Regions from separate parts of the Kitasatospora sp. NBC_00374 genome, predicted to be linked through region 2. Evidence: riboswitches for the same ligand, from Rfam matches in the RefSeq annotation. Region 2 holds a riboswitch; each other region holds the start of a gene.

Region 1 (7,305 bases), 2.6 Mb from region 2:
GGGGCGACGACGGCGCCGAAGCGCGGGAAGGCGCGCCGGACGGCGTGGGTGTGCTCCCCGACGGCCATCCCCCGGGCCGGGGGCGAGCGGGAGTTCCACGATCCGGGTCCGCAGGTCCACCAGGACCAGGGCGGTACGTCCTCGATCGGTCACGGCCTCACCCCGACGAGTGCTGCCGTCCCCGGCGCGTAATCCGCTACAGTCGCAGCGACCTGACGGACCGTACGGGGGTGGAGTCGGTGGAGCTCGAACGCGGCGGCGAGCCGGTGCCGGCGGTGAAGATCGCGCTGGCCGGAGTCCTGGGGGCCGGGGTGCTGGGCCTCGCCCTGTTCGCCGCGGCAGCGCCGCACTGGGCGGCGGCGCTCGGCGGCGGGCTGATGGTGGCCGCGACCTTCTCGGTGGCGGGCGGCCTGCTCGGCTTCCTGTTCGGTGTGCCGAAACTGCTGACCAGCGGCGCCGCCGCGCATCCGGAGGACCGGGCGGCGACCTCCACGGCGAGCTACGCGCCCAACACCAACCTGGAGCAGGTCTCCGACTGGCTCACCAAGATCCTCCTCGGGGCCGGCCTCACCCAGATCGGCACGGTGCCGCAGCGCCTGCGGGAGCTGGGCCGGGCGCTCGCCCCGGTGGTCGGCGGCGGTCCCGGGGCGGCCGGCTTCGCGGCCGCGCTCGGGGTGTACTTCAGCGTGGTCGGCTTCCTGACCGGCTGGCTGCTCACCCGGCTGCTGCTGGCCCGGGCGCTGTCCGCGGCCGACCGGCAGACGCTGGCCGACTCCGTGAACAAGACCGTCGTCGCGGCCCCTTCGCTCGGCTTCAGCGCCGCGCAGGTCCGGGATCTGTTCCAGACCGGGGTGGAGGGCCTGCGCGTGCAGGCCCTGGCCCTCCTGCAGGGCGCTCCCGACGCGGGCAACCTCGACCTGGTGATCACCGCGATCGACCGCCACCTCTCGGCCTTCGAACTGCTGCAGGCCCTGCTGGCGGCCCGCGCCGCCGCCGACCTGCCCGACCTCACTCCCGAGCAGCGCGGCGCACTGCGCGACGCCGTCCGCTACAAGATGCGCAACTCCCGTAACGTGCCGCCGTATTCACGGCGCCGGGCGGTGGCGGAGGACGTGCTCAGGGTGCTGCCCGAGCAGCTGCCCGCCGGGACCGGCCCGGCCGGGCCCGCTCCGGACGCTGCCGGCCCGGCGGGTCCGACCTCGACCGATCCGACCGTACCCGATCCGGCCGTGCCCGCCCCGCGCTGAGCCCGGCCGCCCGGCGGCGGTGGTCGGCCGCGCGCAGGACCAGCACCCGGTGGGTGCCGGGCCGTCCGTACCGCCTGATCTCGGTGGCGACCTGATGGCGGCCCAGTTCGGCGCGCAGCGCGTCCAGTCGCGGGTAGGGCCGGCCGGTGGAGTCGTGCAGCGGGTGGATCCGGACCTCACCCGTCGGGTCGGTGACCCGGACCAGTTCGCGCAGGGCGGCGAGTTGCTCCGCCGGGGAGAACAGCGCGGGGTAGGCGAACAGCAGGTAGCTGCTGAGGGTCAGCGCGAACGCGCCGTCCGCGAACGGGAGTCGGGGCAGCGCGGCGGCCACGTAGTGCTCCGGGTGGACGGCCGCATCGGCGGCGAACAGCCGCCGGGAGCGGTCCCAGCTGCGCAGGTAGCGGTCGGCCCGGGACTCCCGGGGGAGGTAGCGGGCGGGCTCGGCCCGGATGGCGGCGGCCATCGTCTCCCGGCCGGCCCGGGCCAGCGCGGCCAGCGCGGGCGGCGGGACGGCGTAGCCGGGGTCGACCGCGATCGCCCGGCAGCCGAGCGCCCGGGCCTCGGCGACCAGCCCGGACGCGCCGCCGGGGCAGTCGAGGACCGGCCCGGGAAGGGTGCGCAGTTCACTGCGGGTGAGGCCGAACAGCCCGCAGTACTCGTCCAGCGGGCGGGAGGTGACCAGCACGGACACGGCTGCTCCTGACTCGGGGCTCGCTCGCGCACGGCGGGCGACGGGCCGTCCCAGCCGATCACGGGGTGGCGCGGGCCGCCCTCCGGCACCCGCCGAACGGGTGCTCCCGGGCGGGGAGCCGGAGGCGTACGGGCCGGGTCAGCGGCTGCCGGAGGCGTACGGGCCGGGTCAGCGGGCGCCGAGCAGGCCGCGCACGGCGAGGCGGTGCACGCTCGTCAGCCCGTGGACGATCTTCGGGGTGAGCAGTACCAGGGCGATTCCGACCACCGAGACCGCGGCGATCTGGTACGGCGAGGTGACGTAGTAGGCGTAGTACTCGCCCTTGCCGTTGGTGAACTCGACGACCCGGTAGCCGGGCCAGTCCAGGTAGCGCTCGAAGACCCAGTGGTAGGCCGGGTAGAGGGCGACGACCCAGCCGGTGACCAGGAAGACCACGGTGATCACGAAGCTGGCGATAGCCCAGGGCAGCATCAGGACCTGGTAGAGCGCGGCCCGCCAGCCGGCCGGGTCGGCCAGCCGGGCGGTGACGCCGCCCCAGAAGCCGCGCCGGCCGGACCGGAGCGGACCGGGTGCGGTCACCGGGGTGTCCAGCAGGGTGCGCACGCGCTCCCGGTCGAGGGCGCCGAGGCCACGGGAGGCGGTCAGCATCAGGGCCAGCACCGGCAGGCCGAGGGCGGTGACCACCAGGCCGAGTCCGAGCGAGAAGAGGACCACCACGAACACGAAGCCGAGGAGCGCGATCGGCAGCCCGGTGAGGACGAAGCCGACCTCGCGGTAGGTCGAGGCGCTGAACGGCGCCCGCCAGAAGGCCGGTCGCGGGGTCACGGGGTGGCTGTACGGGCTGGTGCTGGCGGTCATCTCAGGCCCCTCGAAGTCGTCCGTTCTCACGACGTCCACGATGCCGAACGGGGGCTCAGCGGAGTATCCGGTCCGCTGCCGGATCGGGGGTGGGGTTGTCCCCACCCCCGGCGGGCCACTCGTGCTCCAGCAGCGAGTACTGCATGCCGTCGAGCCAGCGGCCGGCCCGGTTCAGCTCGTGCCGGATCCGGCCCTCCAGCTGGAAACCGGCCCGGGCGAGCACCCGGGCCGAGGCGGCGTTGCCCGGGTCGGTACGGGCGGCCAGCCGGTGCAGGCCAAGGGTGTGGAAGCCGAATCCGCAGAGCAGCGTGACGATCTCGCCGGCGTACCCGTGGCCCCAGGTGTCCCGGCGCAGCGCGTACCCGAGGACGGCGGCCCGGTCGCCTTCGAGGGTGAGGGCGGCGGTGCCGACCAGGGGCGCGCCCTCGCCGTCGGCGGGCCGGGCGACGGCGAGGCGGTACTCGGTGCGGGGGCGCTGCTCGGCGGCGTCCAGGTACTGCTCGATCTGGTCGGCGCAGTCCTCCAGGTCGCGCGGCTCGAACGGCAGGTAGCGGGCGGTCTCCGGGTCTCCGAAGACGGCGTGCAGGCCGGCGACCTCCGCCTGGGTGTGGTCGAACTCGCGCAGGATCAGGCGGGGGCCGGTCAGCCGTACTGGGTCCATGTCCGCCGACCCTACCCGTCGGGGTCTGCGGCACCGGCTACGGTTTGTCCGTGAACGACGAAGACCTGCAGCTCATTCCACACACCCGCGCCGCCGACCTGATCGCTTCGGCGGCCGAGGAGGGCGTGCCCGAGGAGGCGGTGCGGACGGTGCTGGCGCTGCTGGAGCTCAGCGGTGCCCGGATGCACGACGGCTACCCGGAGTTGGGCTCGGCGCTGCTGGAGCAGCTGCTGTACGAGCGGCTCTACCTGTACGTCCAGCCCGGCGGCGACCCCTCGGCGTACGGGGCCGCGGTGCTGCTGCTGATCGAGCACCAGCGGGCGGCACGCCGGCTGAACACCAAGCGGTACGAGCGGCTGCGCGCGGAGGCCGAGTGGCAGGGCGAGGTGCTGTGCGGGCTGCTGCGGCGGGCCGACCTGGTGACCTGGCCCCGGCTGTACGCCCTGCTGCTGTGGGCGGACGGCGTGGACACCGCCGACCCGGACGCGGTGCGTGCCTGGCTGGACGCCTTCCGGGAGCTGCCGGAGCAGCAGCGCCTGGAGGCGTTCGCGGCGGTTCCGGGCCTGGACGCGGAGGAACGGGACGGCGGTTGGGGGCCGACCCGGCTGCTGATGATCGGAATGGCGACGGACGGCGCGCGGCTGCTGCTGGAGCAGGGCCTGATGCAGCGCAGCTACCGGAACCTGGCCGAGCTGACGGCGCTCGGCCGGCCGATGCCCGAGGAGCTCTCCGGGGACTTCGAGGGCTTCGAGGCGACGGTGGCCGTGGAGGCGCTGCGGCTGTACGGGGAGTGGACGGTGCCCGGCCTGCCGGCGCTGCTGGTCGAGGAGTACCCGGACCTGGCGCCGGAGCCGGGCAACGACGAGATCGAGGCGTACCTGGCGGACCAGGCGTCGGCCGTCCAGGAGCCTACGGATTGAGGCCGTGCGCCTGCATCCAGGCGAGCGGGTCGACGGGGGCGCCGCCGTCGGGGCGGACCTCCAGGTGCAGGTGCGGGCCGGTGACGTTGCCGGTGGCGCCGACCGCGCCGAGCACGGTACCGGGGGCGACCGGGCCGTCGGCGGTGGCGATCCGGGAGAGGTGGCAGTACCAGACCTCGGTGCCGTCCGGCAGGGTCTGGATGACCCGGTAGCCGTAGGCGCCGGACCAGCCGGCCGAGGTGACGGTGCCGGCGGCGACGGCGGTGACCGGGGCGCCGGTCTGCGCGGCGAAGTCGAGCCCGGTGTGCAGGTGCGACCAGTAGGAGTCGGACTGCCCGTAGTGCGCGCTCAGGGTGTAGTCGGCGACCGGCGGGGCGAGCGCGACCCGCGGGGCGTGGTCGGCCTGCTCCCGGGCTTGCACCGGGGGCCGGGCCTGGACCGAGGGCTGGGCCTGCACCTGGACCGAGGGCTGGACCTGGACCTGCTGGGCGGCGCGCTTGGCCTCGGCCTCCTGGGCGGCGGCGAGCCGGGCGGTCTCCTCGGCGCTGCTCCGGCCGTCGGCCTGCTGCTGGATCCGGGCGGCGAGGGCCAGGCCCGGGTCGGCGGCGGGCGCCTGGGCGGCGGCCGGTGCCTGGTCCTGGTCGAAGGAGTCGGCGGCGAAGACGGCGGGGGCGGGGGTGGGCGCGGGGGCGGCCTGGGCGGAGGACGCGGCGGCGAAGCCGGTGGCGCTGAGGGCCGCGGTCATCGCGGTGACGCCGAGCAGTGGCCCGCTGCTCCTGGCCTGACGGGGCATCCGGTGCCGGGCCGGGTCGGCGTTCTGGTCCACCGGGTGGACCGGGCCCACCGGGACCGGGTGGTCGAGCAGCTGGATCCCTGCGGCCGTGCCCTGGAGCGGGTGCGTCGACGCCACGGAGGCGTGCTCCTTTCCTTCCCTCTCGCCGACCGGGTTAGCTGACGGGTTCGGAGCAGGAAGGTCTCCTACGGCCTGGCCTGGGCCTGGCCGATTCACCCCAAGGAACGTGGTTCCCCGGCTCCCCGGGCCCGCCGGTGAAGGCGTGCCCGCGGATTGAGCGATGGCGCACGGTGCCGTCTGGGTACGGCGTTTCGTACCGCGCTGCGTTATCGAAAGTTAATCCTATGCGCCCCATGATTCCAAGCGCCTCGGCGGAGAGAATGCGACCCGGCCGGGCGCCCGGGGGCGGTTCGCCCGCTTTCGGGCCGACGCCCGTGACGGACTGCTACCGACCGGTTGAGTATCCGTACTCATGTGCCGGGAAAGGGACTTGGAGACCCTTTCGACATGAGCACAAAGATGCAGTCCAGGACCACGGCCGCGTACTTCGTCCAGGCCGTCATCTCCTTCGCCCTCGCCACCGCCGCCCTCGCCGCCGGGATCGCCTATCTCCCGGTGGACTCCTGGATGCGGGGTTTCCTGGCCGTCGGCCTGCTGTACGAGATCACCTCGGCGTTCACCCTGGCCAAGGTGATCCGCGACCGGCAGGAGGCCGACGAGCTGACCACCCGGGTGGACCAGGCCCGGCTGGACAAGCTGCTGGCCGAACACGACCCGTTCCGGATCGAGGGGGCCTGACTCCCGCCCCGGCCGCGCTCCGCAGCGCGGCTCAGCCGACCTCGGCGGCCTTCGCCTTCCGTGCGGCGAAGGTCTCGCCGCCGGCCGACCAGTGGGTGGCCGGGACCTCCTCGACCGCGACCCAGATCTTCTCCGGGTCCACGCCGGTGACCGTGGCGTAGGCCTCGGTCAGGGCCCGGACGATCTCGGCGTTCTGCTCGTCGCTCCGTCCGGACAGCTGCTTGACGTTGATGAAGGGCACGACGCCTCCTGGCGCTCGAACGGGCACGGGCACTGCGATCAGCCGCACGCTACCCCAGGGCAGCGGCCACCCCTTGACGGCTAAGGCTATTAGCCTTAGCTTTGGAGCTACAGGGGTTCGCCGAACCGGTCGAGCGCCCGTCGAGGAGCTCAGGAGGCAGCAATGACCAGCACCAGCACCCGGTACGTCGACGTCCCCGGCGGCCGGATCGCCTTCGACGACTCGGCCACCGGCGCCGGCCTCCCCGTCGTCCTGCTCCCCGGCATGCTCGACAAGCGCACCGCCTACCGCCAGCTGGTCCCGCTGCTGACCGCCGCCGGCCACCGGGTGATCACCATGGACCTGCGCGGCCTGGGAGAGTCCTCGACCGGCTTCACCGACCACTCCCCGGCCGCGATCGCCGAGGACGTGCTCGCCCTGCTCGACCACCTGGGCATCGAGCGGGCCGTGCTGGTCGGCAACTCCTACACCGGGGCCACGGTGGTCAGGCTGGCCGGCGACCGGCCGGAGCGGGTGGCCGGCATCGCGCTGATCGACGCCTTCATCGAGAACCTCCCGCCGAACGCCTTCCAGAAGGCCCTGGTCAAGACCCTCGGCGCGGCCGTGGTGCGGTTCCCGGCCCTGTGGGGCGCGGCGCAGCGGCTCTACTTCCCCACCGCCCGGCCCGCCGACTTCGACCAGTACCGCGCCGGGCTGGTCGCGATGCTGCGCGAGCCCGGGCGCAGGGCGGCCGTCCGCGGGTACGTCGCCGGCGACTCCGCGCCGGTCGGCTGGTCCTCCGCGGTGCGCTGCCCGGCCCTGGTGATCATGGGCGGCAAGGACCCCGACTTCCCGAAGCCGGAGGTGGTGGCGGACCGCCAGGCGGCCGCGCTGAAGGCCCGTAAGGTGATGATCGACGGCGGCGGCCACTACCCGATGGCGGGATTCCCGCAGGCCACCGCCGATGCCCTGCTCCCCTTCCTGGACGAGGTCGCCTGATGCCCCGGGTCGGACTCACCCCCGCCGCCGTCGTGGACCACGCCCTGGCCCTGCTGGACGACCAGGGCGGCGAGGCCCTCACCCTCGCCGCCGTCGCCGCCCGCGCCAAGGTCGCCAC
Region 2 (7,305 bases):
GAAAACGCGAGTTCCGCATCGCGACGTCTCCGCCGGGCAGCGCCGCGAACTCCACACAGTTCCCCTGGGAGTTACTGTGCCGACTCTTCTGCCAGACCACCCCGTCGAGGTCCGCAGCAGCCATGCCGTTGAAAGCCTCACGCATTGAAATCTCCCCGATCGAGCGGCGATCTCCTCACCTGACGTGATGATAGCCCGGCTGCACGTGCATCAGCACGGGATGGCGCCCGTGCCGATGCACGCCATTACCGAAGTCGTGAATCCCTCACACCGCACCGGCCGACCGCACATTCAGGGGCATAGTGGAACGAAGCACAGCAGCCCCGATAACCGTCCGTACACCGCGAAAAGCGCGGCGTCGATCTTCGAGCCGGGTCGGCGCCCTCACGGGCAGTCACCTCGGGCCGCTGTGAGCCGCGTCACGGTGGAATCGCCGGAGCGTCAGGAGCCCGGCACGGGAAGGCGGATGATTTGACCGAAAATGCCCCGTTTGACCTGGGAGCTTTCACCCAGTCCTGGGATCCGACTGCAGCCAAGTCGGGCGAATGTCCTACGATCTCCGCCATGAGCACCGCAGCGATCCCGGGCGCGCCACTGCCCGTCCGTACGCCAGGCTCCCGTGCGCGGGGGCGCCACCGCCGTCCTGAGCGCCCCGAGGTCCCGGCCGGTTCGCCGGCCCTCGTGCTCGCGGTGCCCGCCGATGCCGGTCCGGAGTCCCGTCCCGTGGTGGACGAGCTGCTGTCGATCGTGCGCAGCGAGCAGCCCGGCATCGAGGCCGCAGCCGCCTATCTGACTGTCAGCGAGAGCGCCCAGGACGCCGTTACGGTCGCCGAGCTGCTCGCGCAGGCCACCAACGCCGGGTACCCGGCGCCGGTCGTCGTCCCGCTGCTGACCGGCCCGCACGGCCGGCTGGCCGAGCTGGCCGAGGTCGCCGCCGCCGCCGGCTCCCCGGTCACCGACGCGCTCGGCCCGCACCCGCTGCTGGCCGAGGCCGTCCACGTACGGCTCTCCGAGGCCGGTCTGGCCCGCGCCGACCGGGCCCGGCTGTTCGCGATCACCACCGCCGCGGACGGCATCGTGCTGACCGTCGTCGGCGGCGAGGAGGCCGCCACGGCCGCCGGGATCACCGGCGTGCTGCTGGCCGCCCGGCTCGCCGTGCCCGTGGTGGCCGCCGCGCTGGACGTCCCGGGTTCGGTGGTCGCGGCCGTCGAGCACCTGCGGGCCACCGGTTCGCAGCGTCCCGCCCTCGCGCCGCTGGTGATCGGCCCCGAGGCCGACCCGGAGCTGCTGGCCACGGCCGCCGAGGAGACCGGCTGCCCGAGCGCCGCGCCGCTGGGTGCCTACCCGACCGTCGGTCAGCTGATCGCCGGTATCTACATGGCGGAGCTGCCGCCGGCTGCGCCCGTCGAGGAGCCGGTCGAGGAGCAGCCGGCCGGCTGACCCCGACCGGACGCGTCCGCACACGACATCGGCCTCGGCCCCCATCGTCGGGGGCCGAGGCCGGTTCTCGTGGTGCGCCGGACGTACCGCGGTCAGGCCGTGAGGCGGGACGTCGTGGCCGCCGTGTCGCTCAGCCTGAGCGACGGGGTGACCGGCTGGCGCGGGCCGTCCGGCACGCTGACCGGCGCGACCGAGGCGTTCCACTCGGCCGGAGCGGCCTTGCCGCCCCCGGACTTGCTCACCTCGACGGCCTGGCCGTCCCCGGCCTTGCGCAGCACGATCCGCTTGGGGGCGGGTGACTCCGGGTCCAGCCAGACCTCGTTGCCGCTGAAGGAGCAGTCCAGCACCTGGATGTCGTCCGGCTCGCCGTCGGTGGTCGCCCGGAAGGCCACGCCGGCCTTCCGGTAGCCGGTCAGGCGGCAGCGGCTGACCGTCACCGGCTGCCCGGCCAGCTGGTGCTTGGCGGTGGAGACGGCGTAGTCGGACTGTCCGGCGGCGTCGATCAGCAGGCCGTCGAAGACGGTCCCCTTGTCCCGGCCGAGCGCGTGTACGGCCACGCCGCCTGCCGCGTTGCCGTACAGGACGCTCGCGGTGTAGTCGAAGTCGTTCAGGTACGCGCCGTGCTCGATGCCCCAGCCGCCGTTGTGGTAGGCGACGAACTGGCTCACGGTGTGGTGGTGCTGGGCGTTGAGCCAGACGAAGATGCCGTTCTCCAGGTTGTTGTGGGCCAGGCACCGTTCGAAGGTCCACACCCCCTCGCTGGTCTCCGGCCACTCGTACCCGGAGGCGCCGGTGGCCCCCTGGACGCCGACGGCCACGCAGTCCGTGGCCTTGCTCCCGGTGCCCGCACCGAGGCTGAAGCCGGTCAGCCGGTAGCCGCGCGGGTTGGGCTCGAAGACCGTCCGGGAGGCGACGCAGGACTCGTAGCCGATGTCGTCGGACGGGCCCTGCGGGGTCCGGGTGTCCTGCGGCCCGTCCCACCAGTAGGCGTCCTCCCAGGTGTTGTGGCTGATGCAGCTGCGGAAGGTGACGCCGTGGCTCATGTGCGGGACGAAGGCGTGGTTGCCCGCGTCCCGGACCACCACCCCTTCCACCACGGTGCCCCGGCTGGCGTCGGCCAGCATGTGGAAGTGCAGCCCGTACCGGCCCAGCACCGGCTCGGTGACGGGCTTTCCGTTCCACTTCTCCCTGCCCTCGGCGCGCGGGCCCAGCCAGCGCAGCGCGGCGTGCCGGACGTCCGCGCGGCGGGAGCTGGTGAGGTGGATGTGGGCCCGGCCCTGCTCGGTGCCCTCGATCCGGACGTTGCGGGTCAGGTTGAGCACCTCGGCGCCGACCGTGACGCCGCCGCCGACCGCGACCCGGGGGTGGGCGTGCTTCAACGGGCCGTCAAGGAGCACCGTGCTGCCGTTGACCTGACGGACCGTGCACAGGTCGTACTGGTTGGAGAAGTCCTCGCCGTCGGGGGCCGCGGTCGGGGTGACGGCCAGTTCGTCGCCGGCCTTCCAGCCGGTCGGGGCGGAGGCGAGGGTGATGCCGGTGTCGCCGGCCTTGAGCGCTCCGGCGGCCCGCACCCAGGCCGTCCGGGCGGCGCCGTCCAGGCGAAGGTACCCGGCGCCGCCGACCCAGAGCCCGGTGTCGGAGTCGACGACGGTCATGCCGCCGCCCTTGAACCTGCGCTCGTCCACGTTCGGGAACCTCACCGTGTGCACGGCGGTGTCGGCGGGGGCCAGGACCAGGCTGCCGCGGACCTCGATGTTGCCGGCCGAGTCGAGGGTGAGGCTGTGCTCCTTGGCGAAGACCAGCGAGCCGGTGGGCTCGATCAGCAGGGAGCCCACCGACGCGTCCGCGTCGAGCAGCACCTGATCGGTGATCCGCACCGCCGACTTCGGCCCGGGGACGGCACCGCCCCAGCCGGCCGGGTCGGACCAGCGGCGGCCGCCCTCCGCCACGGTCGGCGGCGGTGGGGCGGGCTGCGCGGGCGTGGCGCTCGGTGCGGGTGTGGCGTCGTGCTGGTGGCCGCTCGGGGAGGCGGCGGCCTCGGTACGGCCCGGGCGCGGCCGACGGAAGCCGACCGGTGTCTGACGGACCAGCTCCTCACCGGTGACGGCCGCGACGATTCCGACGGCCCCCCAGATCAGCAGCGCGCGCCGGGCGATACGCCCCTTATGGTCCGGTTCGGCCCGGTGTGACCTGGGTCGTCCCGGCCTGGGCGTCGCGCCGTCGGCGCCGTTCACAGGCTCCGGCGGTCTGTGCTCGAACTCCATGATCGCTCAGCCCTCATTCAGGCCTCGATTCCGACTCTCCGACTGAAGCATAGGCAAGTCCCAATCCGTTAAAGGCTTTTGCGCGAAAGCGAGCGATTATGAACGGTCCGATCGAGGTTTATCGATCATGAAGGGACGATGCGAACGATGTGACGACGCTCACACATATTTGCGGTTTCAACTTATGTCTGCCTAATGTCCTCCCACGTTCGTGGTCACACGGACCCAGCCACCCGGGACGCCGAGTCCTGCCGCCGGGTGCGCTGGCACTGCAGAAACGCACCACGGGCAGGAGCGGGGGAACCAGGTAAGTCGCCCGGGAGCGGTATTTCGGTACCGGTCCGGGGCTTGGGGTGAAGCCGTGCTCAGCGCGGCCGGGCAACTCCAGCCCGAATCCGACAGCTCACCTCGTAGGCGTGGGAGAGGAACGCACCTTCATGCTGCCCATCAGCGCCTCCAAGCGTGCCCGCCGCATCATCGCCACCACCGGTGTCGTCGGCATCGGTCTCACCATCCCGTGCCTGACCGCCGGATCCGCCTCCGCCGCCTCGGTGGCCACCTGGGACAAGGTCGCCCAGTGCGAGTCGTCCGGCAACTGGAGCATCAACACCGGCAACGGGTTCTACGGTGGCCTCCAGTTCACCTCCAGCACCTGGGCCGCCTTCGGTGGCACCGCGTACGCCCCGCAGGCCAACCAGGCCACCAAGGACCAGCAGATCGCCGTCGCCGAGAAGGTGCTGGCCTCCCAGGGCCCCGGCGCCTGGCCGGTCTGCTCCGTCCAGGCCGGCCTGACCAAGGGTGGCGAGGCCCCGCAGATCGACACCGGCGCCGCGGCCACCACCACCCAGGCCGCCCCGAAGCCGGCTGCCGCGAAGCCGGCCGCGCCCCAGGCCGCCGCGCCGAAGGCCGGGAGCACCACGCCCGCCGAGGGCACCCACCAGTGGTCCGGCAAGAAGTGGAACGGCTCCAAGGAGCACGGCAGCCACGACTACACCGTGGTGGCCGGCGACTGGCTGTCCCACATCGCCGAGAAGAACCACGTCCAGGGCGGCTGGGAGAAGCTCTACGAGCTGAACAAGGCCACCCTGACGGCCGGCCCGCACGTCATCTACCCGGGTCAGCACCTCGACCTCGGTGACGGCGTCCAGACCGCCGCCCCGGCCGCCGCCGAGGCGCCCGCCGCTCCGGCCGCACCGGCCGCGAGCACCGCCGCCAAGCCCGCCGCCGCCACCCAGGCGACCGGCTCCAAGGCCGCGGCGATCAACTTCGCGCTGTCCAAGGTCGGCCAGGCCTACGTCTACGGCGGCAGCAGCGACGGTGGCTGGGACTGCTCCGGCCTCACCCAGGCGGCCTACCGCCAGGCCGGCGTCTCGCTGCCCCGCGTCGCCGCGGACCAGGCGGACACCTCCACCCGCGTCTCGCTGGACAGCCTCCAGCCCGGCGACCTGCTGTTCTGGTCCAACAACGGCAGCAACTCGGGCGTCTACCACGTCGCGCTGTACGTCGGCAACGGCACCTACGTCGAGGCCGCCAACCCGAGCGCCGGTGTGCGGACCGAGACCATCGCCAACTGGGCCCCGGACTTCGCCGGCCGGATCTGACACCTGATCGGCGGCCCCGTCCCCCGGAGACCCTGGTCGGCTCCGGGGGTCCGGGCCTATGCTGCGGCGAGCCCACCGACCCGGGAGAGCACGCCATGGCGAAGGTCACCATCACCCTCGACGCCGATCTGGCCATCGAGGTGATGCTGCAGTCCGGTACCAGGAGCCCGCAGGACGCGGTCGAGTTGGTCGTTCGGGACTACCTCGACCGCACCCGGCGCACCGAGGCGCGGACCGGCGACGCGGCCGACGGGCAGCGACTGAACCAGCCACGGCCGGTCGTCGAGGAGGGCTGAGCTCCCTCCACCCCCGAGAACGTGCGCAACAGCCCCGGAGAGACTCTCTCCGGGGCTGTTCGCACGGGCAGGGGGGCACAAGGGGCCGGGCTACCGCCCGTTGGCCACCGCTCCGGTGGAGCCGCGCATCACCAGCTCGGGCTGGAACATGTACTCGGCGCGCTGTCCGAGGTTCCCCCCGACCTCCTCCAGCAGGGCGTCCACGGCGGCCGTGGCCATCGCCTCGACCGGCTGGCGGATGGTGGTCAGCGGGGGCTCGGTGAAGGCGATCAGCGGCGAGTCGTCGAAGCCGACCACCGAGACGTCGTGCGGCACCGACAGGCCGCGCCGGCGCACCGCCCGGATCGCGCCCAGGGCCATCATGTCGCTGCCGCAGACGATCGCGGTGCAGCCCTTGTCCAGCAGGGCGCCCGCGGCCGCGTCACCGCCTTCCACGCTGAACAGGGTGGGCTGGATCAGCTCCTGGACCTGCTCGGCGGTGCGTCCCAGCAGTTCCTGGACGGCCGCGGTGAAGCCCTCGATCTTGCGCAGCACCGGGACGTACCGGCGCTGGCCGACCGCCAGGCCGATCCGCTCGTGGCCGAGCTCGACCAGGTGCTGGACGGCCATCCACATCGCGGTGCGGTCGTCCGGCGAGATGAACGGCGCGGAGATCTTCTCGCTGTAGCCGTTGATCAGCACGAACGGGACCTGGCGCCCGGTCAGCCTGGCGTACCGGTCGTGGTCGGCCGTGGTGTCGGCGTGCAGGCCGGAGACGAACACGATGCCCGCCACCCCCCGCTCGACCAGCATCTCGACCAGTTCGTCCTCGGTGGACCCGCCCGGCAACTGGGTGCAGAGCACCGGCGTGAAGCCGTGCCGGCTCAGCACCTGCTCGATCACCTGGGCCAGCGCGGGGAAGATCGGGTTGCTGAGCTCCGGGGTGATCAGTCCGATCAGGCCGGCGCTGCGGGTGCGCAGGCGGGTCGGCCGTTCGTAGCCGAGCACGTCGAGCGCGGCCAGCACGGTCTGTCGAGTGGCCGCCGAGACGCCCGGCTTGCCGTTGAGCACCCGGCTGACGGTCGCCTCGCTGACCCCTGCCTGTGCCGCAATGTCTGAGAGTCGCGCCGTAGTCACGATCCCAGAGCCTATTGCAACCACGTCAGACCGCCCACCAAATGGCGCAGTCCGTCGGCAGGACGCTCTCCCCGTCCACCACGGTCACCTCGGCCGAAGCCAGCAGGAGCCGGCCGGGCGCGGGCAGCCGGACCGGCTCGGCGGTGGCGTTGACGGTGCAGACGAAGGAGCCCTCGGCGCTGTCCCGGCGGAAGGCCAGCACGCCCTCGGGGGCGTCCAGCCAGGTGACCTCGGTGCCGGCGCCGAGCGCGGGGTGCTCCCGGCGGACGGCCAGCGCCGAGCGGTACAGCTCCAGGGTGGAGGTCGGGTCGCCGGTCTGGACCTCGACGCTCAGCTCGGCCCAGGACGCCGGCTGCGGCAGCCAGCTCGGGCCGCCGGCGGTCGGGCCGAAGCCGTACGGCGCCTCGGTCCCGGACCACGGGATCGGGACGCGGCAGCCGTCGCGGAAGCCGTCCTGGCCGGCCTGGCGGAAGAACGACGGGTCCTGGCGGACCTCGTCGGGCAGGTCGGTGACGTCGGGCAGGCCCAGCTCCTCACCCTGGTAGACGTAGGCCGAACCGGGCAGGGCGAGCATCAGCAGGGTGGCGG
Region 3 (7,305 bases), 4.6 Mb from region 2:
CCGGCGGTCCTGGAGCGCGCGGGGGGCGGGGGCGACCTGCCAGTCTCCGGCCCGGACCTCGGCGGTCTCGGGAAGGAAATCCAGCGTTCCCGTCTCGGCGATCTCGGCACGCCTGGCCTTGCGTCGGGTCAGGAGCTCCTGCCGGCGGCCTTCGAAGGTTCGGTGGAGGCCGACCACGAAGGCGACCGCCTCCGGGGTGAGCACCTCCTCTGCGCGGGGGACACGCGGACCGGCGACAGTGACGACCGGGGCGGCGGGGGAAACGCCCGGGGGCACCTCCGGCCGAAGGCTGGGGGCGGGTCCCTGATCTGCACCCATGGGCAGGACACTCCTTGGACGGTTGTGAATGCTTGGGGAGCTCCGGTGGGAACTTCCCAGATCCGAACCCACCTACCGGCGGGTTTCGTTCTGTAGGGTGGAGACTAGTTTCCGCGATACAGAATTTCAACGGTTTGTTGAGCTAGATCGCTGGGACTCTACTCCTCCTCCGACAGTGAAGGGAACGCCGGTGGCCAGCACCCCCGCCGCAGCACCGACAGGCACCGAGCGCGCCGCCGGTGGCGTGCAGTCCGTCGAGCGCGCCTTCCAGTTGCTGGAAGCGCTCGCCGACTCGGGCGGCATCGCGACCCTGAGCGAGCTCTCCACCACCTCGGGCCTGCCCATGCCCACCATCCACCGACTGATCCGTACCCTCGTCCAGCAGGGATATGTCCGCCAGGACACCGCGCGCCGGTACACCCTCGGCCCGCGGCTGATCAGGCTCGGCGAGACCTCCGGCCGGCTGCTCGGCAGCTGGGCCCGCCCCTACCTGGCCGAGCTGATGGAGGCCACCGGCGAGACCGCCAACCTCGCGGTGCTGGAGGGCGGCGAGGTGGTCTACGTCGGCCAGGTGCAGTCCCGGCGCTCGATGCGGATGTTCACCGAGGTCGGCCGCCGGGTTCAGCCGCACTGCACCGGCGTCGGCAAGGCCCTGCTGGCCCAGCTGCCCGAGGAGGAGACCCGGGCCCTGCTCGGCCCGCAGCCGCTCCAGTCGCACACCCCGTACACCGTGACGGACCCCCAGGAGCTGATCATCCAGCTCGCGCACGCCCGCGAGGCCGGCTACGTGGTGGACGACCAGGAGCAGGAGATCGGCGTCCGCTGCATCGCGGTCGCGGTGCCCGGCGCGCCGACCCCGACCGCGCTCTCGGTCTCCGGCCCGGAGGCCCGGATCCGGGCCCTGGAGTCGGCGGCCGGCAGCGCCGCACTGGTACCGGTGATGCGTCAGATCGCCCTGCGGCTCGGGCAGGTGCTCGCGCCCTGACGGTCAGTCGGGGTGGACGACCGAGGCCATCAGCGCGAACACCACCAGGTCCGGCTCGGACCCGGCCTCCCGGAACAGCCGGGGCGCGGCGGCCATCTTCGGATCCGCCCGCACCGCCTCCAGGGCGGCCAGGTCCCGCCACAGGCTCTGCACCCGCCAGTGCCGGTCCGGGCCGCGCAGCAGCTCGGTGCGCAGCAGTCCCTCGGGCAGCTCGCCGGAGATCAGGGTGCGGTACGCCGTCACGAACCCCGCCTCCCGCTCCTCGGCGATCCGGCCACTGACCTCACTCAGTACCTGCTCGGACACCCGCGTCCTCCTCCACTCGTACCATCTTCGGTCGCTACCGTGAGTATCGACCAGAGTGCGAGCGGTGGGAGGTCCGACATGTCCGGGAGGGTGAGTCCGCGTACGGCGGCCGCGCTGGCGGCGGCGCTGCTGGGGGTCTGCGGCACACTCGGTGCGGCGCGGCCGTCCGACGCCGACCTGCAGGTGGTCCGGCTCGACCCGGACCCGGCGCCGCCCGGCGGCGCCACCACGCTGCACGCCTTCGTCGCCAACGCCGGGCCCGACCGGACGGCCTCGCCGTTCACCGTGCTGGTCGACCTGCCGGCCGGCTTCACCTTCGAGGGGCCCTTCTTCCCCGGCTCCTGCACGCCCGGGGCCGCCGGGCACCTGCTGCGCTGCGAGTTCCCCGCCGGGCTGGGCTCCGGGCGCAGCGCGACGGCACTGGCCCCCGTCCGGGTGGCACGAGAGGTGCCCCCCGGCACACGGGCCGAGGGGCACCTCGTGGTGGTCGGGGCCGACGACCGCCGTCCGGCGGACAACGGGACCTCGTTCACGCTGCGCGTGGCGGGCTGATCGGACGCTGCGTGTGGGGCGGGCCGACCGTCAGCGGTAGACCCGCACGTAGTCCGCGGCGAAGGTGATCGGCGCGGTGCCGGAGGGGGCCGGGTGGTACTGGCCGGCGCTCAGCGACAGGTTGAGGATCAGGTACGCGGACCAGGTGGTGCCGACCCCGGTGTTGTCCGAGAAGACCTTGGTGCCGTTGACGTACCAGTCGACGGAGTTGGCGCCGTAGTAGGTGCCGATGGTGACCCACTTGTCCTTCGCGACGGCGCCCGCGTCGGTGTAGTACTTCGAGCCGGACTTGACGTGGTTGGTCAGCTCCAGCAGGTTCGGGTTGTCCGGGTGGTACTCGAACGAGTCGATCTCCCCGTTGCCGTTCTTCCAGGTCCACAGGGCCGGCCAGGCGCCGGTGCCGGAGGGCAGCTTGACCCGGGTCTCGGCGTAGTCGCCGGTCTTCACCTGGAAGCCCTCGGCGGAGTACTCGGTGGTGAGCAGGCCGGTGTCCCAGGCCTGCTTGCCGTTCTCCAGCTTGTTGGCGCTGGGCCTGGCCGTGAAGTTCGCGCTGCCGCCGGAGACGCTCACGCCGCTCTTGCTCAGCCAGTCCAGCTTGTTGTCGTCCGGGTTGTGGTTGCCGTAGCGGTACGAGCTGCTCTTGTCGGTGGTCCAGCGCGATGCGGAGAGGCTGTCGAACTCGTCCGACCAGGTCAGCGACTTGCCCGCGACCGGGGCGCCGGTGCCGGGGGTCGGGGTCGGGGTCGGGGTCGGGGTCGGGGTGGGGGTGGGCGCCGGGGTGGGCGCCGGGGTGGGGGTGGGCGCCGGGGCCGGCGCGGGGGCGGTCGAGGCGCTGACCGTCAGCGTCTGCGAGGGCAGGTTGTGCCAGGCGTTGGCGGAGTCCTGCCAGAAGCCGAACTGGGTGTACGTGCCGGCCGGCAGGCTGCGGGCCGCGCTGGTGAAGGTGGTGCCGCTCGGGCAGATCTGCACGTTGGAGGCGTTGCCGGGGAAGTCCAGGTTGTGCCCGGCGGCGTCGCGGACGCCGACACCGAGCGTCTTGGCCGTGAAGCAGCCGGAGGAGTGCACCGCGAGGGTGGCCTTGGTGGCCGTGTTGGCCGCCATCGCGGTCGGCGAGAGGCGGTCCTGGGTCACCGTCGGGGCGGCGGCCTGCGCCTGGCCGACCAGCGGGACGCCGGCGAGCACGGTCGCTCCGGCGAGCAGGCCGAGGCGGGCAGGGGTCGGTGAAAGTCGCATGGAGGGTCCTCTGCGACGCCTGCGAGGTGAGCTGTCGGGTTCGGGCACGAGGCTGCCCGGCCGCCTGCGGAGCGGCTTCACCCCAAGCCGTGCACCCGGCTCCGGACGGAGCGAGGGCGCGACGACAACAAACCTGGTTCCCCCGCTCCTGTCCAGAAGGTGGTCGGGTGACCGCCGTCGGGTGGACAGGACTAGGCGTCCCGACCGCGGGTCTGCCCAGCCGGGCATCCCGTGCAGGCTAGGCAGATGGGTCGCATACCGACAATGAGACGTCCCTCACAGGTACCCCCGCCTCCGGCCCCGGCCCCGCCCCCCGGCGTCACCAGAACCGGGGCTGCCCCGGGATGCTCTCCAGGTCCGCGAGGACGAGCTCGCGGTCCTCGGGGGCGGCGATCTCCTCGGCGGCGGCCAGCGCCTGCCCGGTCCAGGCCCTGGCCTGCTCCGAGTCCCCCGCCACCGCCGCCGCCCGGGCAAGCGCCTCGTAGGCGAAGGCCAGGTCCCAGTCGCCGATCGCGTGGGCCCGGCAGATCTCCAGCCCGCGCCGGGCGTGGTGCAGCGCGGGCTCCGCCCGGCCGAGCACGGCGTACACCCGGGAGCACTGCCACTCGCCCCGGCTGAGGTTCACGGCCGTGCCCACCTCCCCCCAGTGGTGGCGCGAGGCGTGCGCCATGTGCACCATGCGGTCGTCGTCCTCGACCGAGCGGTCCTCCCGCTCCAGCAGCCGCCAGACCCCGTTGAACAGGTCCACCGCCAGCTGCCGCTCGTCCGCCGGGGCCGCGGCCCCCGCTACGTCCTCGCCCATGACCGTGTCGATCCCTTCCTCGATCAGATGATCCGTGCGGTGGACGGCGCCGCGCAGCCGGTCCAGCCGGGCCTGCAGCCGCCGCCGGTGGTCGGCCAGCACCCGGCGCACCAGCGCACCGCCGTCGCCGTCGCCCGCCGCCTCGGCGGCGGCCAGGCACTCCCGTACCCGGTCCAGCGGCAGGTCGACCGCCCGCAGCACCCGCACCAGCCGGGCCGCGGCCACCTGCTCGGCCCGGTAGTACCGGTAGCCGGTGTCCTGGTCGACCTCGGCCGGCCGCAGCAGCCCGATCCGGTCGTAGTGCCGCAGCGCCTTGGCGGTCAGGCCCGCGCGCCGGGCCATCGCGCCGATGGTGAGCAACCGTTCCGTTCCGTCCACGCCCCGAATCTAGGACCTTGCCCCGCGGGAAGCTCAAGGCCGACGAGCCGGACCGTTCGAAGCGGGCTCGGCCGGGCACCCGTCCGCTAGGTTGGAGGCAGCGGCCGGAGCCCCGGCCGTGGCCGCCGCCGACCGTTCAGAGGATCACCCCCGAGATGACCGCGCCCCTGCCTGGCTTCGCCGGACATACCTACCTGTTCGACGTCGACAACGGCGCCGCCTTCCGCAACTCCTACTCCGCCGACGGGACGCGGCTGCGCTGGGAGGGCCTCGGCGAGTCGGCCGGCCAGTGGGAGGACGTGAAGCTGCACGTCGCGGAGATCGGCCCGCAGCAGTACTTCGTCAGCTGGACGGAGCAGAGCGGCATCACGGTCAGCCATGTGATGGACCTGGACGCGCTCACCGTGCGGGTCTTCTGGACGTACGAGGGCGAGGGCGGCCGGGTCGGCGAGCTGCACACCGGCAAGCTCCAGCCGGTCAGCTGACCGCCAGCCGCGGCGAGAGCCACTCCAGCGCGGAGGGCAGCAGCCGGCTCCAGGTCTGGAAGTTGTGGCCGCCCTCGGGCACCGTCGCGGTGGCCAGCGCCATCGGGCCGCGCACCGCGGCGGCGAACGCCCGGGTGTCCCGCAGGTAGTCCCCGTCACCGCGTTCGGCCCCGGCCAGCAGCACGGCGATCGCGGGCGGCGGGAGATTGTTCAGCCGCCAGAGCAGATCCGCCTCGTCGCGGCGCCGTCGGCTGCCCCGGAAGAGGTCGCCGGTCGAGGCGTCCTCGGCGGCCCGGTAGTAGCCGGACATCGAGACCGCGCTGGGGAACACCTCGGGATGGCGCATCGCCAGCTTCAGCGCGCAGTAGCCGCCGGTGGAGTTGCCCATCACCGCCCAGCCCTGCGGCCGCACCGACACCCGGTAGCCGGCGGCGACCGCCCGCGGCACGTCCTGCGTGAAGTAGGTCTCCGCCTGCACACCGCCGGGCACGTCCTCGCACTCGGTGTCGGCCGGCATCGCCGGGGACGGCCGCATCAGCACCAGCACGGTCGGCTGCATCCGCCCGTCCCGGTTCAACCGGAGGGCCGCACCGGGGTAGTTGAGCCGGGTCAGCAGGTTCCTGGCGTCCCCCGGGTAGCCGGTCAGCACCACCACGGCAGGGAAGCGGCGGTCCGCGTACGCGGGCTGGAAGTACTGCGGCGGCAGGTAGACGAACCCGTCGGTGCTCAGCCCGGAGCGCGGACCGGGGATCCGGACCGCCTGGATCTCGCCCGCGGACCGCGGGTCGCGCCCGCTCGGCCCGGCCCCCTGGACCGGCTCGCGGCCCAGTACCTGCACGGGCCCGGCCGGCCGGCCGTCGGCCCCGGTTCGGACGGTGACCGGACCGGGGTCACCGGTGCCCAGCAGGTCGTCCCAGCTGGTGTAGAAGGAGAAGTAGGAGTTGGCGGCGAGCCCGAGTGCGCAGAGCACGGTCAGCTGGGTCGCGAGCAGCGCCCCGATCCGGCCGAGCACCGCCGCCCAGTGCCGCCGCGCCAGCCGCGGCCAGCAGCCGACCGTCACGGCCATCGCCAGCAGCGCGGCGCCGACGGCGACCGCCAGGACCTTGTGGCTCGTCAGGCCCATGTCCGCGTTCCCGCTTCCTCTTCCTCGAACGACTCGGCTCGGATCGGATCGGCTCGGCAGGTCCGTCGGCTCAGGTCGGGTCGGCGGCGCTCCCCCGGGCCGCCCTGGCGTGCCGCGGTGTCCGGCGCACGGCCCGGCGGTTGCCGATCCACCGCACGGCCGCCGCCACCAGCACGAACGCGCCCATCAGCAGGGTGCAGGCGCCGGCCACCCGGCCGTAGCCGCCGCGCAGGTCCGGGTCGACGAAGGGGTACGGGTACCAGTGCACCAGCGGCCCCCGGAGCAGGGTGTACGCCAGGTACACCAGCGGGAAGACCAGCCACTTCAGTGCGGTGACGCGGCTCAGCCGGGCGACCGGCGGCACCATCAGCCAGTCCGCGAGGTAGACCACGGGCATCAGCCGGTGGACGATGTCGTTCACCCACGGCAGGAGCAGCCCGAGGTGGTAGCCCGAGAGCAGCACCGCGTAGACCAGCCCGGTGATCACCATGTAGAGCACGATCGCGCCGCGGATCCCGTCCGGTACGCCCGGGCGGCCGCGCAGCCCGAGCACGCCCCCCGTGATCAGGACGAGCAGGCCGCCGATGTTGCTGAGGTTGGTGAAGTAGCTGAAGAAGTCGGTGAGCGGCTCGCCCTCGCTGACGGCGTGGTAGCCCTGCACGGACAGGGCCGCCGCCGCCAGCAGGCCGAAGGCGATCCGCCCGAGGTGGACTGCACGTTCCCGCATGGTCCCGACCTCCGCGCCGCTGAATGATCATCAGTCGGCAACATCATCGGCCCGGCCCGCCGGAGCACTCGGGAGGCGGACCGGCGGCGCGGACGCCGTCACCCGTTCGGACCGGGCGTCCGCACGGAGCCCCGGCGAGACCTGCCGGAGGGGCCGGGCGACGTCGGCACCCCGGGCCGGCGGCGGCCGGCTCGGTCAGAGCCGCCGTCAGTCCGCCAGGGGCGAGCCGCAGGCGAGGTTCCAGCGGCCTGCGCCGCCGGTGAGGCGGGTGAGGGTGAGCGGCTCGACGTCGAGGCGCCAGAAGGCCTGCGGGGGCAGGGCGAGGGCGTGCAGGACGGCGGCGCGGATCACGGCGGGCTCGGCCACGGCGATGGTGCGGCCGCCGTCCAGGGCGGC

Evidence for each region. Region 2 has a riboswitch for cyclic di-AMP ahead of OG871_RS08975 (transglycosylase family protein). Riboswitches for the same ligand answer to the same signal wherever they lie in the genome.
Region 1: linked by a shared signal. The riboswitch ahead of OG871_RS21050 (M23 family metallopeptidase) and the one ahead of OG871_RS08975 (transglycosylase family protein) in region 2 are both predicted to bind cyclic di-AMP.
Region 3: linked by a shared signal. The riboswitch ahead of OG871_RS29405 (hypothetical protein) and the one ahead of OG871_RS08975 (transglycosylase family protein) in region 2 are both predicted to bind cyclic di-AMP.

The regions. Positions count from the first base shown of each region.
Region 1 is NZ_CP107964.1:4,666,433-4,673,737, reverse strand. Features, by position in the region: gene OG871_RS21070 (hypothetical protein) at 231-1,247, shown strand; gene OG871_RS21065 (sensor domain-containing protein) at 2,107-2,796, opposite strand; gene OG871_RS21060 (GNAT family N-acetyltransferase) at 2,852-3,457, opposite strand; gene OG871_RS21055 (hypothetical protein) at 3,508-4,377, shown strand; gene OG871_RS21050 (M23 family metallopeptidase) at 4,367-5,287, opposite strand; cyclic di-AMP (ydaO/yuaA leader) riboswitch at 5,299-5,460, opposite strand; gene OG871_RS21045 (YiaA/YiaB family inner membrane protein) at 5,678-5,968, shown strand; gene OG871_RS21040 (4-oxalocrotonate tautomerase family protein) at 6,000-6,209, opposite strand; gene OG871_RS21035 (alpha/beta fold hydrolase) at 6,372-7,187, shown strand; gene OG871_RS21030 (TetR/AcrR family transcriptional regulator) at 7,187-7,305, shown strand, end outside.
Region 2 is NZ_CP107964.1:2,018,662-2,025,966, forward strand. Features, by position in the region: gene OG871_RS08960 (DUF397 domain-containing protein) at 1-145, opposite strand, end outside; gene OG871_RS08965 (hypothetical protein) at 565-1,440, shown strand; gene OG871_RS08970 (hypothetical protein) at 1,533-3,704, opposite strand; cyclic di-AMP (ydaO/yuaA leader) riboswitch at 3,975-4,136, shown strand; gene OG871_RS08975 (transglycosylase family protein) at 4,142-5,305, shown strand; gene OG871_RS08980 (hypothetical protein) at 5,401-5,601, shown strand; gene OG871_RS08985 (LacI family DNA-binding transcriptional regulator) at 5,692-6,717, opposite strand; gene OG871_RS08990 (glycoside hydrolase family 13 protein) at 6,743-7,305, opposite strand, start outside.
Region 3 is NZ_CP107964.1:6,586,506-6,593,810, reverse strand. Features, by position in the region: gene aceB (malate synthase A) at 1-318, opposite strand, end outside; gene OG871_RS29420 (IclR family transcriptional regulator) at 509-1,303, shown strand; gene OG871_RS29415 (antibiotic biosynthesis monooxygenase) at 1,307-1,609, opposite strand; gene OG871_RS29410 (hypothetical protein) at 1,688-2,161, shown strand; gene OG871_RS29405 (hypothetical protein) at 2,192-3,394, opposite strand; cyclic di-AMP (ydaO/yuaA leader) riboswitch at 3,396-3,566, opposite strand; gene OG871_RS29400 (MerR family transcriptional regulator) at 3,714-4,574, opposite strand; gene OG871_RS29395 (hypothetical protein) at 4,730-5,059, shown strand; gene OG871_RS29390 (alpha/beta hydrolase) at 5,052-6,182, opposite strand; gene OG871_RS29385 (Pr6Pr family membrane protein) at 6,253-6,909, opposite strand; gene OG871_RS29380 (histidine phosphatase family protein) at 7,117-7,305, opposite strand, start outside.